One region of the Telluria sp. AC161 genome, then DNA from elsewhere that is predicted to be linked to it. Evidence: predicted binding sites of a transcription regulator. Region 1 holds the regulator's gene; each other region holds the start of a gene.
The links. The regulator LexA, encoded in region 1, represses DNA repair genes until DNA is damaged. The targets are predictions, from matches to a motif close to ACTGTATNNNNATACAGT.
Positions count from the first base shown of each region.

Region 2: a site for LexA is predicted at 3,081-3,098, ahead of recA (recombinase RecA). Genes of this name have one in related genera too.
Region 3: a site for LexA is predicted at 4,345-4,362, ahead of dinB (DNA polymerase IV). Genes of this name have one in related genera too.
Region 4: a site for LexA is predicted at 1,937-1,954, ahead of ACZ0AJ_RS13995 (error-prone DNA polymerase). Genes of this name have one in related genera too.

Region 1 is NZ_OZ409861.1:3,022,838-3,028,530, reverse strand. It holds gene purF (amidophosphoribosyltransferase) at 1-1,154, shown strand, start outside; gene ACZ0AJ_RS13580 (cystathionine gamma-synthase family protein) at 1,157-2,398, shown strand; gene ACZ0AJ_RS13575 (tetratricopeptide repeat protein) at 2,575-3,279, shown strand; gene lexA (transcriptional repressor LexA) at 3,343-3,972, opposite strand; gene rpsF (30S ribosomal protein S6) at 4,267-4,674, shown strand; gene priB (primosomal replication protein N) at 4,712-5,011, shown strand; gene rpsR (30S ribosomal protein S18) at 5,040-5,330, shown strand; gene rplI (50S ribosomal protein L9) at 5,367-5,693, shown strand, end outside.
Region 2 is NZ_OZ409861.1:3,945,068-3,950,760, reverse strand. It holds gene ACZ0AJ_RS17605 (sodium:solute symporter family protein) at 1-274, opposite strand, end outside; gene ACZ0AJ_RS17600 (DUF4212 domain-containing protein) at 271-570, opposite strand; gene ACZ0AJ_RS17595 (sensor histidine kinase) at 575-2,122, opposite strand; gene ACZ0AJ_RS17590 (response regulator) at 2,119-2,859, opposite strand; gene recA (recombinase RecA) at 3,161-4,234, shown strand; gene recX (recombination regulator RecX) at 4,310-4,774, shown strand; gene ACZ0AJ_RS17575 (DUF2889 domain-containing protein) at 5,215-5,693, shown strand, end outside.
Region 3 is NZ_OZ409861.1:4,278,284-4,283,976, forward strand. It holds gene ACZ0AJ_RS19050 (D-2-hydroxyacid dehydrogenase family protein) at 1-585, shown strand, start outside; gene ACZ0AJ_RS19055 (L-asparaginase) at 763-1,518, opposite strand; gene ACZ0AJ_RS19060 (asparaginase domain-containing protein) at 1,664-2,149, shown strand; gene ACZ0AJ_RS19065 (recombination-associated protein RdgC) at 2,240-3,136, opposite strand; gene dinB (DNA polymerase IV) at 3,212-4,318, opposite strand; gene ACZ0AJ_RS19075 (S8 family peptidase) at 4,429-5,693, opposite strand, start outside.
Region 4 is NZ_OZ409861.1:3,124,189-3,129,881, reverse strand. It holds gene ACZ0AJ_RS14000 (TonB-dependent receptor plug domain-containing protein) at 1-1,771, opposite strand, end outside; gene ACZ0AJ_RS13995 (error-prone DNA polymerase) at 1,980-5,171, shown strand; gene gntR (HTH-type transcriptional regulator GntR) at 5,460-5,693, shown strand, end outside.

The DNA.
Region 1 (5,693 bases):
ACACCGACTCCGATTCCGAGGTGCTGCTCAACGTGCTGGCCCACGAAATCCAGGAAGCCGCCGATGGCTTCTCGCTCGACGCCGACGCGATCTTCAAGGCGGTTGCTGTTGTGCACCGCCGCGTGCGTGGCGCCTACGCTGTCGTTGCGCAGATCGCCGGCCATGGCATGCTGGCCTTCCGCGATCCGTTCGGCATCCGTCCGCTGTGCCTGGGCGTGAATGAAACCGAAAACGGCAACGAATACCTGGTGGCCAGCGAGTCGGTTGCCCTCGAGGGCCTGGGCTTCCGCTTCATGCGCGACATTGCGCCGGGCGAAGCGGTCTTCATTACCAACGATGGCAAGCTGTCCGAGCGCCAGTGCGCCGAGAACCCGTCGCTGAACCCGTGCGCGTTCGAATTCGTCTACCTGGCCCGTCCGGACTCGGTGATCGACGGCGCCTCGGTCTACGCCACGCGCCTGCGCATGGGTGAATACCTGGCCGACAAGGTGCTCAGTGAAATCCCGGTCGAAGACATCGACGTCGTCATGCCGATTCCCGATTCGTCGCGTCCGGCTGCCATCCAGCTGGCGTTGAAACTGGGCGTCGAATACCGTGAAGGCTTCATCAAGAACCGCTACATCGGCCGCACCTTCATCATGCCGGGCCAGGGCATGCGCAAGAAGTCGGTACGCCAGAAGCTCAACGCGATCATTTCCGAATTCAAGGACAAGAACGTGCTGCTGGTCGACGACTCGATCGTGCGCGGCACGACCAGCCGCGAGATCGTGCAGATGGCCCGTGAAGCCGGCGCGCGCAAGGTGTACTTCGCCTCGGCCGCGCCACCGGTGCTGTACCCGAACGTGTACGGCATCGACATGCCGACCCGCGACGAGCTGATCGCGTACGGCCGCACGACCGAAGAAGTCTGCCGCGAGATCACGGCCGATCGCGTGATCTACCAGGACATCGACGCCCTCAAGCGTTCGATTTCGGACGTTAATCCGGCACTGAAGAACTTCGAGGCATCGTGCTTCGACGGCATCTACGTGACGGGCGACGTGACCCCGGAATACCTCGATCGCCAGGAAACCGCGCGTCACAATCCTGCTGCCAAGGATGAAGACCAGGTCCGCACCCAACTGAATCTGAACCCTGCCGTTCCAGCCGAGTAAGCATGAGCGAGAAAAAGACCTACGGCTTTACCACGACGATCCTGCACAACGACCGGCACAAGCCGATCGAGCACGGTTCGCTGCACAAGCCGATCCACACGTCGGTCGCGTTCGGCTACACGGATGCGCGTCAGCTGGCCTCCGTGTTCCAGGGCAAGGAGCCGGGCTTCCGTTATGGTCGCCAGGGCAATCCCACCATCAGCGCGCTTGAGGACAAGGTCAGCAAGATGGAAGATGGCGTCGCCACGCTGTGCTTCGGCACCGGCATGGCAGCCATCGGCGCGCTGTTCCAGGCGCTGCTCAAAGCAGGCGACGCCATCGTTTCTTCGAGCTTCCTGTTTGGCAATACCAACAGCCTGTGGCAGACGGTGGCGGGGCAGGGCGTCGATGTTGCCTTTGTCGATCCCACCGACGTGGCGCAAGTCGAAGCGGCCCTGACACCGAACACGCGCATGGTGTTTGTCGAGACGATCGCCAATCCGCGCACGCAAGTGGCGGACCTGGCCCGCATCGGCGAGCTGTGCCGTGAGCGGGGCATCCTGTACGTGGTCGACAACACGATGACGTCGCCATGGCTGTTCCGCCCGAAAAGCGTGGGCGCCGGGCTCGTGGTCAATTCGCTGACCAAGTCGATTGGCGGCCATGGCATCGCGCTGGGCGGCGCGCTGACCGATACCGGCCTGTTCGACTGGAGCGCGTATCCGAACATCGCACCGAACTTCCGCAAGCAGCCGGCGCACGCCCAGGGCATGGCGCAGCTGCGCGCGAAAGCGCTGCGCGACTTCGGCGCGTCGCTCGGGCCGGAAGCGGCGCATCACATCGCTGTTGGCGCCGAGACGCTGGCGCTGCGCATGACCCGTACCTGCGCCAATGCACTGGCGCTGGCCACAATGCTCGAGGCGGACGAGCGTGTGGCAAAGGTCCACTACCCGGGCCTGGTGTCGCATCCACAGCACGGTATCGTCACGTCGCTGTTCCGCGCTGGCGGTTCGCTGCTCAGCTTTGAGCTGCACGAGTCCATCGATCCGTTCGATTACCTCAACCGCCTGCAGCTGGCGATTCCTGCCTCGAACCTGGGTGATAACCGCACGCTGGTCATCCCGGTGGCGCACACGATCTTCTTCGAGATGGGCGCCGAGCGCCGCGCCAGCATGGGCATTGCCGAGTCGCTGATTCGTGTGTCGGTGGGCATCGAGGATACCGATGACCTGGTCGAGGACTTCCGCCAGGCGCTGGACGCGTAAGGCGGCGTTACCGCGTGGCGTAACCGCGCGGCGTTACCGCGTGGCGTTACCGCGCGGCGTAAAGCCATGCAAAGAAGGCCGGCGCGATGCCGGCCTTGTCATTTTTACGGTTGAGTCCCGCTGTAAAAGGGGGCTATGATGCCCCATCGTCAGCTTGTCATTTTCTTCGGATGCCCATGAAACGTTTCCTGCTCTGCCTTTCTCTGACTATTGCCAGCACCGCCTATGCGGGCGAGCTGGAAGACGCCAATGCGCTGTTCGAAAAAAAGGATTACGCGGGCGCGCTCAAGCTGTACACCAAGCTGGCCAATGCCGGCAATCCGCAGGCGCAGCAGCAACTGGGCCAGATGTACTGGTATGGCGAAGCGGGCACCGTCGACGAAGCGGCGGCCAGGGCATTGTTCGAGAAGTCGGCAGCCAAGGGCAACAAGGTCGCGGCCGAATCGCTGGTCGTCATGCAGCAGCGCGTGACCAAACGCGCCGAGATCGATTACTGGATCAAGGGCTACGACGGCGCCGAGCTGCAGTCGGGCGAATACCGTTGCCCGTCACCGCGCATTCCGGCCGTGTCGAAGGTGAATGACGAGATCGATCGGGTCAACAAGCTGGTGACTGGCTGGCAGGATTGCTACAACAAGATGGTGACGAATTTGAACGCGCAGTCGCCGCTGACGAAGAAGATTCCGGCCGATATCGCCAAGCTGATGAACAAGCAGGAGGCGGACGCCTCGGCAGCCTACCTGGAACAGGTGCGGCAGAATATCGCGGAAGGCGCGAAGGTCAATTCAAAGATGATCCTGGCGGATTTTGCCGCGTGGCGCAATGCCACCGAGGCATTCATCAACCAGCACAATGCGGTGGTGAAGAAGGCGTCGAACTGAGAGGGGTAGGCAGGACAGGGCAGCGTAAAGCAGGCGCCGGCCGGGGAGGCCGGCGCCGTGACATCAGTTCCAGCTACGCATCAAGCCGACAGCCAGGCCTTCGAGCGCGAACTCTTCGTCCGGCGAGACGGCAATGATGTCGAAGTCAGGGTTCTCCGGCAGCAGTTCGACCAGATCGCCCGTCTTGCGATAGCGCTTGACCGTGACTTCGTCGCCCAGGCGCGCAACGACGATCTGCCCGTTCTTGGCGCTGTCGATTTTCTTGACCGCCAAAAAGTCGCCATCCATGATGCCAGCATCGCGCATCGACCAGCCTTTGACCTTCAGCAGAAAATCGGGCCGCGCCGCGAACATGGCCGCGTCGACGTTGTAGGTGGCTTCGACGTGCTCTTGCGCGAGGATTGGATTACCCGCCGCGACGCGCCCGACCAGCGGCAGCGACATGAACGATGGTGGCGGCATCGGGATCGCCTCGACGCTCGCGCCGATCAGGCGGATGCCGCGCGACGTGCCGGGCGAAATTTCGATGGCGCCCTTGCGCGCCAGTGCTTGCAGATGTTCTTCAGCCGCATTGGCCGAGCGGAAACCCAATTCAGAAGCGATTTCAGCCCGGGTTGGGGGGAAACCGGTGTTCTCGATCGCTTCCTTGATCAGGTTCAGGATCTGTTCTTGCCGTGCAGTGAGCTTTAGCATAAATGTGTTACAGCAACCGGTTATGTATGTAACCTGTATTTTTGTACAGTATTCTCGCGCGCGCAAGGGGAAACGCAAAAAATATCGCGAAAATCGCGATTCAGAGTGCAAACAGCCGTCAAAACCCTGGAATTGTCGAGTCAGATATGCCAAATGCGAGGTCAATCGAGGCGATAACGCATCATCGGGGGTTTCCAAGTCACCGATATTCAGGTTATAATTGCCGGCTTTCCCTTCCCACACTCGTCTTGACGCCGAGGTGGGCATTTGTTAAACGTCCTCAAGGAGTAATGCATGCGTCATTATGAAATCGTTTTTATCGTCCATCCGGACCAGAGCGAACAAGTCCCGGCGATGATCGAGCGTTACAAGACCACGGTGACCAGCCGCGGCGGTAACATCCATCGCGTTGAAGACTGGGGCCGCCGCCAGATGGCGTACCAGATCCAGAAGCTGCCAAAAGCACACTACATCTGCCTGAACATCGAATGCGACAACGAGACCCTGGTCGAGCTGGAAACTGCATTCAAGTTCAATGATGCGGTTCTGCGTCACCTGACCGTCAAGCTGAAAAAAGCTGAAACCGCACCGTCGCCGATGATGAAATCGGTGCAGCGCGAAGACGCAGCCAAGAGCCACCGTGCCGAAGCCGCTGCGCCAGCAGCCGCTCCAGCCGCTGCGCCAGCGCCTGCTGCTGCTTAAGTTTTTCCCAGTTATTCGTAGTAACCAGTAACACCGGGTGCATAACGCAAACCACCTCCAGCTCATGGCGACCATCGCCGAGCGCGACGTACTGCGTTACACCCCGGCCGGTGTGCCAATCGTTTCAGCCGTCCTGATGCACGAATCGCAGCAGGAAGAGGCCGGAGTCGAAAGGTCGGTCGCGTTCGAAGTCCCCGCGTTCGCCGCGGGCGAGATTTCGGGCAGGTTTGCCAGCGCCGAATTGGGCGCCAGCTACAGGTTCAACGGATTTCTTGCACGGAAAAATCGCAACAGCAAAGCCCTGGTGTTTCACATCATTGATTTCAGTGCCGCTTAACCCGGCAATTTAGATACAGGAGCCTCAAATGGCATTCGGTAAAAAGTTCGACAAAAACAAAGCGAAACTCAAAGAGAAGCGCAAACAGCAAAACCCGCTGTTCAAGCGCAAGAAATTCTGCCGCTTCACCGCCGCTGGCGTTGAGCAGGTGGACTACAAGGACGTCGACACCCTGAAGGACTTCGTCCAGGAAAACGGCAAGATCATGCCAGCACGTCTGACCGGCACCAAGGCGCACTACCAGCGTCAGGTCGACACCGCGATCAAGCGCGCACGCTACCTTGCGCTGCTGCCGTACACCGACCTGCACCACGGTTAATCGTCGGTCACGACAGTCAGACATCTGGAGATCACTATGCAAATCATTCTGTTGGAAAAAGTAGTCAACGTCGGCAACCTGGGCGACGTCGTCAAGGTCAAGGACGGTTACGCACGTAACTTCCTGATCCCACAAAAAATGGCCCGCCGCGCTACCGCCGGCGCCGTCGCCGAGTTCGAAGCCAAGCGCGCTGAACTGGAAAAAGCAGCAGCTGAAAAGCTGTCGGCTGCCCAGGCTGAAGGCGACAAGCTGAGCGGCATGACCGTCACCATCGGCCAGAAGGCCGGCGTTGATGGCCGTCTGTTCGGTTCGGTCACCAACTTCGACATCGCCGAAGCGCTGACCAAGCAAGGTTTCGCTGTC
Region 2 (5,693 bases), 920 kb from region 1:
CCGTCGCCATGCCGTTGAACATGGCCGGCACGCGCCGGCCGGCGACGTAGTATTCGGTGACGTTCGAGGTGCGGCAGATCACGCCGATGATCGCGTACAGCGCGATCGTGGCGAACATGAACAGGTAGCCGATCCACAGGCGCGGCATGCCTTCCTGCTCGAGCAGGGCGAGGGCCGCCAGGAATATGGCGAAGGCGCCGGTGTACGACAGGTAGTAGCGCGAGAGCTTCTTGAAATAGCCGTGCTTCACAACCGGCGCGGGGTTCGTGCTCATGGGCGAGGTTCCAGCGCGGCGTGGTAATCGCGATCGAGCCGGCGCATGCGCCAGGCGTAGACGGCAATGATCGTCAGCGACACCAGCGCGGCGCCTTGCGCGGCCATGTAGAACGACAGCGGCCAGCCGAACACTTCGAAGCGCGCCAGCTCGCGCGCGAAGAACACGGTGCCGAAGCCCGTGACGAGCCAGACGGCCAGCAACAGCAGCGACATGCGCCGCGTGCGGTCCCAGTGGATCGCGCGGGCCTGTTCCAGGCGCGCGCGCGCCATTGTGTCGGAGGTTGGTTCGGGCATGGAATCAGTCGACATGGTCGGGTTCGCCCACAGGCGGTGGGAAGGTCAGGCGAAACAGGCTGCCCGGAAAGCGCGGGGACACGCTGCGTGGATTATTGAAAATGTCGATGTCGGCGCCGTGCTGCTGCACGATTTCGCGCACGATCGCCAGCCCCAGGCCGCTGCCCTGGGTATTGCTGCCCAGGATGCGGTAGAAGCGTTCGAACACGTGCAGGCGCTCGGTTGGCGCGATGCCGGGGCCGGTGTCTTCGACTTCGAGCAGCGCGTGTTCGCCGCTGCTGCGCACGCGCACCGTCACGCTGCCGCCAGCGGGCGTATAGCGCAGCGCATTGTCGATCAGGTTCGACAGCATCTCGCGCAGCATCAGGGGCTGGCCGGCGATCATCACCCGTTCGTCGTCATTGGCGGGCGGCTCGAAACCCAGGTCGATCTGGTGGGCGAACGACGCCTGCACCCAGTCCTGCACGGTCTCGCGCGCCACCGCGGCCAGGTCGATCTCGTCGAATGCCAGGCCCGCCTGCGGCTGGTTCTCGGCGCGCGCCAGGGCCAGCAACTGGTTGATCAGGCGCGTGGCCGATTCGGAGCTCTTGGCCAGCTGCTCGAGCGAGCGGTGGATCTCGGCCGGATCGACTTCGCGCAGGGCCAGTTCGGATTGCATGCGCATCCCCGCCAGCGGCGTTTTCATCTGGTGCGCGGCGTCGGCGATGAAGCGTTTCTGCATCTCCACCGTCTTGCCCAGGCGCTCGAGCATGTCGTTGAACGAGCCGACCAGTGGCGAGATTTCTTCGGGCACCTGGCGCGGATCGATCGGCGACAGATCGTCCTGTGGCCGCGCGCGGATGCGCTGCTGCAGCTCGGCCAGCGGGCTCAGGCCGCGCGAGAGCGCGAACCAGACCAGCGCCAGGATCACCGGCAGGATGATGAACTGGGGCAGGATCACGCCCTTGATGATTTCGTTGGCCAGGTGGGCGCGCTTGTCGAGCGTTTCGGCCACCTGCACTAATGCCAGCGGCGGCGTCGGCGAGGCCGTCCGTTCGTGCAGCGGATCGAGATTCACATACGCATAGGCCACGCGGATCGGTGTGCCGTGGATGGTGTCGTTGCGAAATTCGACCGTGCCGCTGCGGGCCGGCTCGCCGGCGCGGTTGGCGCGCGGACGCGGCAGGTCGCGGTCGCCATCAAGGTGTTCGCCAGCCGGGCCAGCCAGCAGGTAGTACACGCTGTCGACGTCGTCGGCGCGCAGGATGTCGCGTCCGGCCGTGCGCAGCTGGCCGACCGTCTTGCCGTCCACGGTGCGGATCTGCTGGCCCAGCACCGTGACCCGGTCTTCGAGCGCGTCGTCGAACGGTTGATTGGCGATCGATTTCGCGACCAGGTAGGTGATCGCAATGCTCATCGGCCACAGCAGCAGCAGCGGCGCGAGCATCCAGTCGAGAATTTCCCCGAACAGCGAGTGACGGATGTTTTCGTCCGGCTCGGGGTTGGGTGGAACGTAGAGCGGCTCGAACTGCTGCTGCTGCTGCGCGGGCTCGGGCGTGAAGCCGGCGTTCACTTGTCGGCGGCGGTGGCGGCGATGCGGGCGTCGTTCGCGGCGGCAGCAGCTGCAGCGGCCGCGCTGGCCTCGGAGAATTTCTCGAGGCAATAGCCCAGGCCGCGAACGGTGGCGATGCGCACGCCGCCGACCTCGATTTTCTTGCGCAGGCGGTGCACATACACCTCGATGGCATTGTTGGAAACTTCTTCGCCCCATTCGCACAGGTGGTCGACCAGTTGCTCCTTGGAGACGAGGCGCCCGGTGCGCGCCAGCAGCACTTCGAGCAGGCCCAGCTCGCGCGCCGACAGGTCGAGCATCTGGTCGTTGATGTAGGCGCTGCGGCCGACCTGGTCATAGACCAGCGGGCCATGGCGCACGACGGCCGCGCCGCCGCCGGCGCCGCGCCGGGTCAGCGCCCGCACCCGCGCTTCGAGCTCGGACAGCGCAAACGGCTTGGCCATGTAGTCGTCGGCACCCAGGTCGAGACCCTCGACGCGCTGTTCGACGGAATCGGCCGCAGTGAGGATCAACACAGGGAGCAGCGAGGCGCGGGCGCGCAGGCGGCGCAGCACTTCAAGCCCGGACATCTTCGGCAGGCCCAGATCGAGAATGAGCAGATCGAACTCCTGCGTGGACAGGGCGGTATCGGCATCCTGGCCGTTCTTGACACAATCGATGGCGTAGCCGGACTGGCGCAGGGAGCGCGTCAGGCCATCGGCAAGTACGCTATCATCTTCGGCAAGCAGAATTCGCATGGGGCACCTCGGGTTTTGATTATAAGCACGTCGTTCCCGCGGAGGCGGGAACCCAAGTTCCTGGCATTGTGGTTGCGGTTCACGCAGGCTGCTTGCGCAAGACCTGGATCCCCGCCTGCGCGGGGATGACGGTCGGCTCCTATTGTGTTGGATTTACCGTCACAATGCGAGTCCTGAGCGATTGTTGGTAAGATAACCACGTCTTTTCGCTTGCAAAAACCACTGGATTTTTATACAGTACTGGCTCTTGAAGTGCGCGTGACCGCCCACACCTTGCCTACTCCACGACAGAAAGTACACCATGGACGACAAAAAAACCGCATTGAACGCCGCTGATAAGGGCAAGGCGCTGGCTGCCGCCCTGGCGCAGATTGAAAAGCAGTTCGGCAAGGGCTCGGTGATGCGCATGGATGCGAACACGCCGGTCGAAGAAGTACAAACGGTCTCCACCGGCTCGCTGGGCCTGGACATCGCGCTGGGCGTCGGTGGCCTGCCGCGCGGCCGTATCGTCGAGATCTACGGTCCTGAATCGTCGGGTAAAACCACCCTGACGCTGCAAACCATCGCCCAGATGCAAAAACTGGGTGGCACCTGCGCGTTCATCGACGCCGAGCACGCACTCGACGTCACCTACGCGCAAAAGCTGGGCATCAACCTGAGCGAACTGCTGATCTCGCAGCCGGATACCGGCGAGCAGGCGCTTGAAATCACCGACGCGCTGGTGCGCTCGGGCAGTGTCGACCTGGTCGTCATCGACTCAGTCGCGGCCCTGACGCCACGCGCCGAAATCGAAGGCGATATGGGCGACTCGCTGCCCGGCCTGCAGGCACGCCTGATGTCGCAAGCGCTGCGCAAGCTGACCGGCTCGATCAACCGCACCAACACGCTGGTCATCTTCATCAACCAGATCCGCATGAAGATCGGCGTCATGTTCGGCAGCCCTGAGACCACCACCGGTGGTAACGCGCTGAAGTTCTACGCATCGGTGCGCCTGGACATCCGTCGTACCGGCTCGATCAAGTCGGGTGACGAAGTGATCGGTAACGAAACCAAGGTCAAGGTCGTCAAGAACAAGATTGCCCCGCCATTCAAGGAAGCGCACTTCGACATTCTTTATGGAGAAGGCACGTCCCGTGAAGGCGAAATTCTGGATCTCGGCGCAGATAACAAAATCGTCGAGAAGTCGGGCTCGTGGTACAGCTACAACGGCGAGCGTATTGGTCAGGGTAAAGACAACGCGCGTCAGTTCCTGCGTGACCGTCCAGCCCTGGCGCGTGAGATCGAAAACAAGGTCCGTACTGCCTTGGGTGTGCGTGAGCTGCCACCGACGATCGGTGGTGACGATAAGCCGAAGCTGCAGGCGGTTGGTGAATAATCAGCCGGGCGCAAGGTGCGGTGGTAGCAGCTTGCCACCAGCGCCCGGCGCCATGCTGATAGGCTGACGTTACCCATGCCAGCACCCGTACTCAGTCTCAAGGGCCGCGCGCTGCGCTATCTGTCGCAGCGCGAGCACAGCCGCTTCGAATTGCGCCGCAAGCTGTCCAAGTATGCGGAAGAGGGCGATGACGTCGATGCCCTGCTCGATTTTCTTGAAAAAAATAACTGGTTGTCGCAGGAGCGCTTCGCCGAATCCCTGGTCAACCGTAAAGCGAGCCGTTATGGCGACAGTCGCGTGATGGCCGAATTGAAAAATCATGGATTAACGACCGAGGCACTGGTCGACATCAAGGCCGGGCTGTCCGACAGCGAGACCGCGCGTGCGGTCGAAGTCTGGCAACGCAAGTTTGGTACGGTTGCCGAGGATGCCGCGGCGCGCGCCAAGCAGATGCGCTTCTTGCTGCAGCGTGGTTTTTCCCAGCGTGCGGCGCGTGCGGCGATGCAGGGTGCGCCCGACGACGATGAGTTTCCCGACTAATTAACGTTTTCGTGATCGCTTGCAGTCACGAGTGACGACGCGATGCTGCCTCAGGCGCCAGCGTGGAGCGTCATCCCCGATATGCCAAGGCATATTCCTCAACGGGCGATGGCGCTGCACGCTGGCGCTTTTTTACGTCTGCGGTGTCCACAACGAAAATCCATATCTCTCATTCATGGCATGAATGGCAGCCCCTGGCCGCTGTCCTTCATGCGCATACCATATGCGTCAAACACGCTGTCAAGCGCCTGCCAAGTCCGGGCATCTCCGTCGACGTTGGCCGTGGTGTCCCCTTTTAGCGATGCACCGGGCGGGACGCTGTGATAAACTTTACGGGTTTAAGCAGCGCCGCATGAGCGGTTGTTGCCGCAGAAGCTGCGGTGACGTGCACTAGCACACCGGCTGCATCACTAACCGCCGTCTCGACGGCACTGGTATTTATGCCTTTGTCTCTTCCCGTATCGCGCTCGCTCCGGCATACGCGCGCCATCACAGTCGACGCCTATGCGCGCGACGATGGCATGTGGGATCTTGATGCCAGCATCCGCGATGTGAAAACGCGTACTGTTGAACTTGCTTCCGGCGAACGGCCCGGCGGCACGCCAGTGCACGACCTGAAGCTGCGTGTCACGATCGACCGCGACCTGAACATCGTCGATGCCGAAGCCGCATCCGATGCCGTCCCGTATCCGGGCTTTTGCGATACCATCGGCCCTGCCTACAAGAAGTTGATCGGGCTCTCGCTCGTGAACCATTTCCGGTTGCATCTGAAAGATCGCCTGTCCGGCGTGCTCGGCTGCACCCACCTGACCGAACTGGCCCAGGTGCTGCCTACTGCAGCGCTGCAAGCCTTTGCTGACGACACCGTCGATGCCCCAGGCGGGCAAGGCGTCACGTCATCCGACCGTCCATTTGAGCT
Region 3 (5,693 bases), 1.3 Mb from region 1:
ACCAATCCGGTGCTGAATGGCGTGGGCCGCGTGCTGCACGGCCGCACGCTGGGGCTCTGGAGTTACGGCAAGATTGGCAAGCTGGTGGCCGGCTATGCGCGCGCGTTCGGGATGCGTGTGGTGGTGTGGGGCAGCGACGCGAGCCGGGAGGCGGCGATCGCCGATGGCTTTGAGGCGGCGCCGTCGCGTGAGGCGCTGTTCGAGATGGCCGATGTGCTGAGCCTGCACTTGCGCCTGGCCGAATCGACCCGTGGCATCGTCACGGCAAGCGATCTGGCGCGGATGAAACCGGACGCGCTGTTCGTCAACACCAGCCGCGCCGAACTGGTGGCCGATGGCGCGCTGGAAAGCGCCTTGAAGAAAGGCCATCCGGGCATGGCAGCGCTGGACGTGTTCACCAGCGAGCCACTGGGACCGGACTCCCCGTTGCTGCGCATCCCGACCGTGCTGGCGACACCCCACATCGGCTACGTCGAGCAGGACAGCTACGAGTTGTATTTCAGCGCGGCGTTCGAGAATATCGTGCAGTTCGCGCAGGGTACGCCGACCAATATTCTGAATCCTGAGGCACTGGGCAAGCGGTAAGCGGGCCGCGGCACTGCGTTGGAACGGCGTGGTATGCGGGCTGACTTGGGTTCCAGCCTTCGCTGGACCGAGGTTCATCGGTAGCAGGCCAAACCGCGCAATTGCATCCATCCCGGCTACCACCAGCACGTCGTTCCAGCGCAGGCTGGAACCCAAGGCTGACGCAAAGGTGGAAACTCAGCGCAGTTCGGGCTCGCCCCTGATATTGATCTTCGGCGCCGGCAGCACATGCGTGCCGGTCCACAGCCCGGCCCAGCCCGGCGGCCAGCCAATATCCGGCCCGGCATAGGGTTTGAGGCCCGCGCGCACCGGGACGATCGGCACCGGCGGCGCTTCGATCAGGCCGCCACCCGGTGGCCGCTCCATGTTCAGGCTATACATATACCCGGGCAACAGCAGGTCGCATGCCTGTGCGAACCACGCTGTGTGATCCTCGTCGCGGCCCAGCGCCTCGGCCAGCCCTTGCGGATCGAATTTGGCCAGTGCATGGATCAGCTCATCGGTGCTCGCGCCCGGCACATCGTTCCAGCCCATCACCGGATTATTGTTGTACTCGGCGCCCGAGCCATACCAGCCTTCGCGCCAGGTGCGCTGCATCCAGTTGCGCGGTCCTGTGAACAAGTGCCAGCGCCAGTGCAGGCCGGATGGCTTGGGCCACGAGTACAGATACAGTTTCTGGTAACCGGCCTCGTGCAGCGCGCGCACGACGGCCATCAGGCGCGCGTGCGGCATGCGGTCGGGTGGCGCGCGCCGGAACAGGATCGGCTCGCCGTCGGCGTGCTGCACCTCGTCATTCGACAGGTTCAGGTCTTGCGCGCGCGACTCGTTGCCGAAGCGCGCCGACACCCACCCGGTGAGCAGGTTGACATGCGTGATCACGCCATAGCCGCGATGGCGCTGGAAGATCACGGTTCCGGGGGCAACTGCTTTCATGGCAAATATGGAGATAGACTGTAGAAAAGGAAAACGATGGGGGAAATACTCATCCGATCCGGACGATTCTAGCGCAGTCGCCTGGAGATCGCCGGTGGTTTGGCGATATCATGAGGACCTTTTTTCAGCGAGTGGATAAACCAACATGACTTTGCGACTCATCGCCACCGGCGGCACTTTCGACAAGCATTACAACGAACTTAATGGCGTGCTGGGCTTCGCCGAAAGCCATTTACCAGAGGTCATCAAGCGCAGCCGCATGACGGTGCCGGTGGCGCTGGACGTGCTGCCGCTGCTCGATTCGCTCGAGATGGGCGACGCCGACCGCGAGCGTGTGCTGACGACCTGCCAGGCCGCATCCGAAAAGGCCATCGTCATCGTGCACGGCACCGACACGATGCGCGAAACGGCCGCCGTGCTGGGCGCGGCGGGCCTCGACCAGACCATCGTGCTGACCGGCGCCATGATCCCGTACTCGATCGCCAATTCTGACGCGCTGTTCAATCTGGGCTTTGCCTGCGGCGTCGCACAAGTGCTGCCGGCCGGCGTGTACGTGGCGATGAACGGTCAGGTATTCCCTTGGGATAACGTGACCAAGAACCGCAGCGCCGGCGTGTTCCAGGGATTATAAAGAGAAACGAAAAACGACAACGGCCGGACACCAGGTCCGGCCGCTCGATGCAGCGGCGCCTGATTCAGGCGCCATGTACCTGACGCCTGCTTACGCCTTGGCTTCGCCGCCCAGCGCTTCGACGATATCAGCCAGCATCTTCGACAGCTCGCCCGTCATCAGGACGATATCGTTGTCGAAACGTTCGTCGTCGTTGTGGGTCGCGCTTTCGCCTTCCTTGATCACGTCCAGCGGCTTGATGCCCTTGATCGCCAGCGACTCGGTCAGCACGAAGCTGACGCGGTCGTTCCAGGTCATGGCCAGGCGCGTGCACTGCTTGCCGGCGGCGATGTGGCGGCGGATGTCGTCCGGTTCCAGCGTGTGCTTCACGTAGCGCACGGCGGCGCGGCTCTCGCCGGTAGCGCGCAGCTCGGTGTCCTGGTCGATCGTGAAGCCGTACGGCGCTTCATCGGCTTCGAGCCAGCCGGTCATCACGGCCACTGGCGAGCGCTGCACACGGAGCGACTCCAGCGGCATCTTGTCGACGGCCTTGAGCAGCAGCTTGACGACGTCGTCGGCCTTGGCCGGGCTGGCCGCATCGACCACGAGCCAGCCATTGACCGGGTCGATCCAGGTCCAGACATTGCTGCGCAGCGTGAAGGCGCGCGGCAGCAGTTCGTCGGCCACGCGCTCCTTCAGTTCCTTCATGGCTTTTTTGCCAGGCGGGAAGCCCTGCGCTTCTTCCATCTCGGCCGCCTTGGCCTTGGCCACCTGGTTGATGACCGATGCCGGCAGCAGTTTCTTTTCGGTGCCCAGCATGATCAGCATCTGCTTGTTCACGACATGGACCAGGCCGCCATTCAGGCGCGGTGCGTCCCAGCCCTGGCGCAGCAATTCATTGCTGTTGGCAGGCACGAAGCTGCCCGGCTCGAGGGCCTTTTCCAGCTGTTCAGGGGTGTAGGCCCAAGGGGCCGGCAGGCGGTAGATCTGGAGATTCTTGAACCACATAGGTTTAATCCACTTGTTTCAGTATTTCTAGGGAACGACATTCTACGCTGCACAGCCGCCGCAGCGTCAAAAATGTCAGGGGGTTGTCACGTCGTCCGGAGAATCGTCGAACAGCCGTAACTGCTCGACAATTTCGGTGTCGCTCAGGCGCACGCCGACGCCCAATAATCTCACCGGCCGGCTGGCGCGCGCCCAGCCGGTCTCCAGTAAACGTCCATAAGTCGGAATGTTGGGCGCATATCCCACACATTCGACGGTTGTCTGCTGAAAGTCCGAAAACTTGATCTTCACGAACAGCTTGTTGATGAATTTTTCAGCATTTGCGCGCTTGATGCGGCCCAGCAAATGCTCGTGCAAATCGGGCAGCAGCTTCAGGCAGGCGGCCAGGTCGGGCACGTCCGGCGTATAGGTTTCCTCGGTGCTGATCGACTTGCGCTCACGCGAAGTATTGACTTCGCGATGGTCGATCCCGCGGCTCAGGTCATACAGCCGTACGCCGAAGCTGCCCATATGCTCTTGCAGCTTGTCCAGGCTCCAGCCGCGCAGGTCGGCGCAGGTCTGGGCACCGAGCCGGTTGAGTTTCTCGGCCGTGACTTTGCCGACGCCGTGCAGTTTCTTGACCGGCAGCGCCGCGACAAACGCATCGACTTCTTCGGGCCGCACCAGGAACAGGCCGTCGGGCTTGTTCCAGTCGCTGGCGATCTTGGCCACAAACTTGTTCGGGCCCACGCCTGCCGAGGCCGTGATGCCCACCGTCTCGACGATGCGGCGCCGGATCTCCTGCGCGATCAGCGTCGCACTGCCCTTGCAGTGCGGCGAATCGGTCACGTCCAGGTAGGCTTCGTCGAGCGACAGCGGCTCGACGATCTTCGTGTAATCCTGGTAGATGGCCATGATCTGGCTGGACGCAATGCGGTACTTTTCCATCGCCGGCGGAATCACCACCAGCTCCGGGCACAGCTTCATCGCCTGGGCCGTGGCCATCGCCGAATGGATGCCGAACCGGCGCGCCTCATAATTGCAGGTGGCAACCACGCCACGCTGGTCGGCGCGCCCGCCCACCGCCAACGGCCGACCGCGCAACGACGGATCGTCGCGCATCTCGACCGATGCATAAAAGCAGTCGCAATCGCAGTGGATGATTTTTCGGGCTGGGGCGTTCACGCTGGCGGGCCGCCCCATGCGGTCACAAACTGCCGGGGTCGCTTACTGTAATTGCATACAGTATCTTCTAAAAATCTTCCCGGTGCAAATGTTGCTCATTTCTGGACAGCCTTCCTGTGACCACCGACTTACCGTGTCACTGCCAGCGCATACCGGCCATTGCTCGTACCGGTGCCGCCGCTGGCGTACACCACCCTTAGATAGAGGACCGCCGTGCTGGTGCTGGTATTGGCAAAGGTGGCGGTGTCGGCCACGCCGGCGCGGTTCACGCTCGCGCTCAGTTGCTTGCCTGCGCTGTTGTACAACTGCAGGTCATAGTTGGCCGTTGCCAGCACCGCGCTCAAGCTCGCCTTGAGCGTCTTGCCGGCCGGCAGATCGACCCGGAAGTAATCGGTATCGGTCGTCGTGCCCAGGTTGCCGGTAACGCTGGCATTGACTGGCGCAACCGAATCGGCGGTGGCAATGGTGTTGTTCGCTTCGCTTTCGGCGACAACAACTGGCGCGGCGCTGGTCCTGGCCCACGCGGCCGCTGCGGCTGCATCCACGATGCCGGTCCCGCACCCCGTGCAACTGGCCGGGAACGCACGCGCCGTCGACTTCAGCCTTGTTGCGATCTCGTCCGGCGTCAGGTTGGTGTTGGCCGCGAACATCAGCGCAGCCACGCCGGCCACGTGCGGCGCGGCCATCGACGTGCCCTGGTAGGCCGCGTAGGTGTCCGCCAGCGGCCCGCTCCGGCCGCTGTTGAGCGTGGAGAGCACGCCTGCGGCGCCATCGCCGCCCGGCGCAGCCACCGTGACCTGGGCGCCGAAGTTGGAATATCGTGCCCGCCCGCCAGTACGGCCTGTGGCGGCCACCGCGATCACGCCGGTGCAGTTGGCCGGGCTGGCGTTGCTGACGTCCATGGCCGAATTGCCCGCTGCGGCCACCACCACCGCGCCACGCGAGCGAGCCCCGTTGACGGCGTTCTGCATCGTGGCGCTGCATGCGCCGCCCCCGCCCAGCGACAGGTTCAGGACGCGCGCCTTGTTGGGATTGGACGGGACGCCCGCGACGACGCCGCCCGACGCCCAGGTGATCGCATCGGCGATATCGGATGTGTAGCCGCCGCATTTGCCCAGCGCGCGTACCGGCAGGATCTTGGCGTTGTACGCCACGCCCGCCACGCCGGCGCCGTTATTGGTGCGCGCCGCTACCGTGCCGGCCACATGCGTACCGTGCCAGCTGGATGGCTGGTCCGAGAATGGCTGACCGCCACCACAGGCGCCGGCCGTGACGCCGTCGCCCGGGTCGGTCGCATCGCTGTCGCGCCCATTGCCGTCATTGCCGATGGGGGCGGTGCTGATGAAGTCATAGCCCGGCAGGAACTGCCCGCTCAGATCGGCGTGTGGGCGGT
Region 4 (5,693 bases), 100 kb from region 1:
TGTCGATGCGGTACAGGTCGGCCGTGACCGACAGTGCCTGCGTTGGCGACCAGGTCAGACCCAGCGTGTAGCTCTTCGATTCTTCGTCCTTCAGTTGCGGGATGCCAGCGGCAGCGGCCACGCGGCCACCATTCGGCGCCAGAACGACGTCCAGCGGCTGGCCGCTGACGAAGTCGGTGAAGGTCGACGAGAAGTACGCCTGCTGCAGCGACGGCGCGCGGAAGCCCGTGCTGGCCGAGCCGCGCAGCAGCAGGTCCGGTGCCAGGCGATAGGCGGCGGCGAGCTTGCCGGTGGTAGTCGAGCCGAAGTCCGAGTAGCGCTCGTAGCGCAGCGCGGTCTGGATCTTGAGGCGGTCGGTCAGGTCGGTTTCGATGTCGACGTAGGCCGCGTTGCTGTGACGGTCGGTATCGGTTTCGTCGCCCGGCTGGAAGCCCGGGAAGCCCTGACTACCGGCGTTGCCCCCCAAGCCCACACCATCGGCGTCGATCCACGAACCGACTTCGCCGGCGAAGATCTTGTAGTTCTCGCGGCGGTGCTCCAGGCCGAACGCGACGTTCATGCCCTTGAATACGTCGCTGTAGAAGCGGCTGATGTCGGCGTTGGTGGTCGCCTGGCGGAACGAGAACGCGCCCGCGTAGAAGCGGTCGGCGCTGCGGCCCTGGCCGCCGGTCAGCAGATCCAGATTGGCGATCGAGGCGTTGAGCGTGTTGGAGATGTTGTACTTCAGGCGGTTGTAGCCGTAGGTTTGCGACAGGTCGGCATTCCATTCGCCTGCCGTCCAGCGGTAGCCGACGGTGCCCCAGCGGTCATCGACCTTGCCATTGATGAACGGCACGAAGCCGTCCGGGTACATCGCGGCCGAATTGCGCGACGGGATGTCTTCGGAGCCCAGGCCTTCGCGGCCGAAGGCGGCCGACGACGCGTCGCGCTGCTGCACGCCGGCGGTGAAGTAGAACTTGCCGCCCGCGCCGGCCGGGAATTCGCCGTTCAGGTAAATGGTCTGGTTGTCGGCTTTGGTGTCGCCGATGATGCGCGGGTTGCCGGGCTCGGAACGGTTGGAGCGGCCGCGGTCCGAGTATTCGCCGGTGATGCCCAGCACGCCGCCGCCGAGGGCCACGCCGCAGTAGGCCGATGCCTGCCAGTTCTCGCCGTCGCCCTCGGTGTACTGGCCGTAGCCGGCTACCGATTCGCAGCCCAGGCTTTTCTTCAGGTCGATGTTGATCACGCCGGCAATCGCGTCCGAGCCGTATTGGGCGGCGGCGCCATCGCGCAGCACCTGCACTTCGCGGATCGCCATCACGGGAATGCCGTTCATGTCGGTGCCGGTGTTGCCGCGGTTGCGCGCGCCGAACAGGTTCACCAGCGCGACCGTGTGGCGGCGCTTGCCGTTGACGAGCACCAGGGTCTGGTCTGAGCCCAGGCCGCGCAGGGCGGCCGAGTCGATCAGGTCGGCGCCGTCGGCGCCGGTCTGGCGCGTCGAGTTGAACGACGGCGACAGGTTGCTCAGCACCTGCGCGAGGTCGAACTGGCCGCTTTGTTCGGCCGCCTTGGTCATCGGGATGAAGTCGATGGCCACTGGGGTGTCGGTGCTGGAGGCAGCGCCAACGCGGCGCGAGCCGACGACGCTCACGCTCGGCACGACGGCGTCGGTGGTGATGGCGGGTGCGGTTTGCGCCTGGACTGCGCCAGGGGCGAGGGCAAGGGAAGCAAGAATGGTGCTGCCATACAGACTGGCCAACACGGAACGGGGCATGATTTTGAGTTTGAGCACTGGTTTCTCCGAAGGATGTTCGGATACTATCAATGGATCCTTCGATTACCGTTGCAATGTGGCATTAACACAACGTTCTGATTGTATAACTTTGTATTATCAAGTCGCTTGCATAATTAATTACCTGCGGTAAATAACGCGCTTGCCGTCAAAAAGGTCGGCTATACTGTGTTTTTATACAGTATTTGTCATTTGACATGAGCCCGGCGTGATACAGCCTCCGACCAACCAGCCCCCCGCAGCCACAACCCTGCCGCCCTATGCCGAGTTGTTCTGCCTGTCGAACTTCTCGTTCCTGCAAGGGGCGTCGCATGCCGAGGAACTGGTCCTGCGCGCGGTGCAGCTCGGGTACTTCGCGCTGGGGATCACTGACGAATGCTCGCTGGCTGGCGTCGTGCGCGCACATGCCGAGGCCAAGGAGGCCGGCCTGCCGCTCATCATCGGCGCGCATTTTCATTTGCAGAACCCCGATGGCAGCCCGGCGCCGTCACTGATCCTGCTGGCGCAGAACCGCGAGGGCTATGGCAACCTGTCCGAGTTCATCACGCTCGGGCGCACGCGGGCCGAGAAGGGCACCTACCTGTTGATGCCCGATGACCTGGCCGACCCGGCGCCGGAGAACGCGCACCTGCGCCACATGCCCGATTGCTTGGCGATCCTGCTGCCGCCGTATCCGGGGCACGAGGCGCAGGACGTCGATCGCCTGCACGCGCAGGCGGCGTGGATGGCGACGACCTTCCCGGGCCGCGCCTGGCTGGGCCTGACATCGCTGCACCGCGCGTTCGACGATGCGCACCGCGCCACGGTCGAAGAAGTCGGCTGGCAGCACGGCTTGCCGATCGTGGCACTGGGCCACGTGTGCATGCACGTGCGCTCGCGCAAACCACTGCAGGACACGCTCACCGCCACGCGCCTGAACAAGGCGGTGGCCGACTGCGGCTACGGGCTGGCGCAGAACGCCGAGCAGCACCTGCGCTCGCGCCTGCGCCTGGCCAATCTGTACACGCCCCAGGTGCTGGCCGAAACGGTGCGCGTGGCGCGCCTGTGCACATTCTCGCTCGACGAGCTGCGCTACGAATACCCGGACGAAGTCGTACCGCCTGGCCACACGGCAGCGAGCTTTTTGCGCGCCGAAACCTGGATCGGCGCGCACCGGCGTTTTCGCGACGGCATCCCAGCCAAGGTGCAGGCGCAGATCGAGCACGAGCTGGCGCTGATTTCCGAGATGCGTTACGAGCACTACTTCTTGACGGTGTACGACATCGTGCGCTTCGCCCGCTCGCAGCACATCCTGTGCCAGGGCCGCGGTTCGGCGGCCAATTCGGCCGTCTGCTATTGCCTGGGCATCACCGAGGTCGATCCGGCCCGCGCCAGCCTGCTGTTCGAGCGCTTCATCTCGCGCGAGCGCAACGAGCCGCCCGACATCGATGTCGACTTCGAGCACCAGCGGCGCGAAGAAGTCATCCAGTACATCTACAACAAATACGGGCGCGATCGCGCGGCGCTGGCGGCGGTGGTGATCAGCTACCGCCCCAAGAGCGCGCTGCGGGACAGCGGCCGCGCGCTGGGGATCGACCTTGGCATCGTCGAGAAGGTGGCCAAGACCCACCACTGGTTCGACAGCCGCGCCGACCTGCTGGGGCGCCTGGCCGAGAGCGGCCTGGATCCCGAGGCGCCGCTGTCGCGCCAGTGGGCCACGCTCGCGCAGTCGCTGCTGAACTTCCCGCGCCATTTGTCGCAGCACCCGGGCGGCTTCGTCATCGCGCGCGGCAAGCTCTCGCGTCTGGTGCCGATCGAGAACGCGGCGATGGCCGACCGCAGCGTCATTCAGTGGGACAAGAACGACCTTGAGGAACTGGGCCTGATGAAGGTCGACGTGCTGGCGCTGGGCATGCTGTCGATGATGCGGCGCGGGCTGGAGCTGGTCGGCCAGCGCTACGGCAACGTGTTCGAGATGCAGGACATCCCGGCCGACGATACGGCCACCTACGACATGATCTGCCAGGCCGATACGGTGGGCGTGTTCCAGATCGAGTCGCGCGCGCAAATGAGCATGCTGCCGCGGATGCGCCCGCGCGTCTTCTATGACCTGGTGATCGAGGTGGCCGTGGTGCGCCCCGGCCCGATCCAGGGCGGCATGGTCCATCCCTATCTGCGACGGCGCCAGGGCTTCGAGCCGGTCGTGTATCCGAGCGCCGAGATGAAAGTGGCGCTCGAGCGCACACTGGGCGTGCCGATCTTCCAGGAACAGGTGATGCAGGTGGCGATCCTGGGCGCGGGCTTCACGCCTGGCGAGGCCGACCAGCTGCGCCGCGCGATGGCGGCCTGGAAGCGCAAGGGCGGGCTGGAACACTATTACGAGCGCATCACGACGGGCATGCTCGAACGCGGCTACACGCTTGAGTTTGCCGAAGCGATCTTCAGCCAGATCCAGGGCTTCGGCGAATACGGTTTTCCCGAGTCGCACGCGGCCAGCTTCGCCTTGCTGGCGTACGCCAGTTCATGGCTCAAGTGCCACGAGCCGGCCGCGTTTTTATGCGCGCTGCTCAACAGCCAGCCGATGGGCTTTTACAGCCCATCGCAACTGGTGCAGGACGCGCGCCGCCATGGCATCGAGGTGCGGCCAGTGGATGTCGCCGTCAGCGGCTGGGATTCGGCGCTCGAAGAATACGATCTGCACGAGCGCACGCGCCAGCCGGCGGTGCGCCTCGGCCTGTCGCTGCAGCGCGGGATGAAGGTCGACGCGGCCGAGCGCATCGAGCAGGCGCGCGCCGTGCGGCCGTTTGCCGATGTGGCCGACCTGGCGCGCCGCGCGGGCCTGGACCGCAGCGACCTGCAGGTGCTGGCGGCGGCCGGCGCGCTGCAATCGCTGGCCGGGCACCGGCGCGAGGCGTTGTGGGAAGCCTCCGGCGCGGCGCCCGACAAGGATCTGCTGCGCCCGACCGTGCCGCGCGAAGAAGCGCCCGTGCTGGCGGCGCCGAGCGAAGGCGAAGAGATCGTGGGCGACTACCGCGCGCAGGGCCTCACGCTGGGCCGCCATCCGCTGGCGCTGCTGCGCGAGCGCCTGCTGGCGCAGCGCTTCCTGCCCGCGTCGACGCTGATGGATTTCCAGAACGGCCAGCTGGCGCGCGGCTGCGGCCTGGTGACGGTGCGCCAGCGCCCCGGCACGGCCAAGGGCGTGCTGTTTTTGACGCTGGAAGACGAAACCGGCAACGTCAACGTGATCGTGTGGCCATCGCTGGTAGAGCAGCAGCGGCGCGAGGTGCTAAGCGCGCCGCTGCTCGGCGTCTACGGCGTCTGGCAGCGCGAGGGCGAGGTACGCCACCTGGTCGCCAAGCGGCTGGTGGATCTGTCGCACCTGCTCGGCGGGCTCGATACGCGCAGCAGGGATTTCTGCTGACGCACAGCCGGGGTCAGGTCTGACATTCGGACACGACCCCAGCCTTAGCCACTTCCAAACAGCCGGGGTCAGGTCTGACATTCGGACACAACCTCAGCCTTCGCCTTCCAAAAGTGTCTTGCCCAGTATGGCCATGGCTCTGTGCCAGCTAGTTCCGACTGCTCGACTGTCGAGCTCGTGTCCGAATGTCAGACCTGACCCTGGCTTTTCTTCTGGTCGCCAACTTTCCTGTGGCGGCAGGCCGCCGCATTGATAGAATGGTCATTGCGTAAATATCACGGGAACAGCATGGACAAGACAAGCCGAAGCCGGGGCAGGGGGACGGGGCGTGCGACGCTCGAGCAGGTCGCGGGCATGGCCGGGGTGTCGATCATGACGGCCTCGCGCGCACTGAGCCAGCCGAAGCTGGTGTCCGAGGCCACGCGCAGCAAGGTCGAGCAGGCCGTGGCCGAACTGGGTTACGTACCCAATCGCGCCGCGCGGGCGCTGGCCTCGTCGCAGTCGCATGTGATCGTGGTGCTG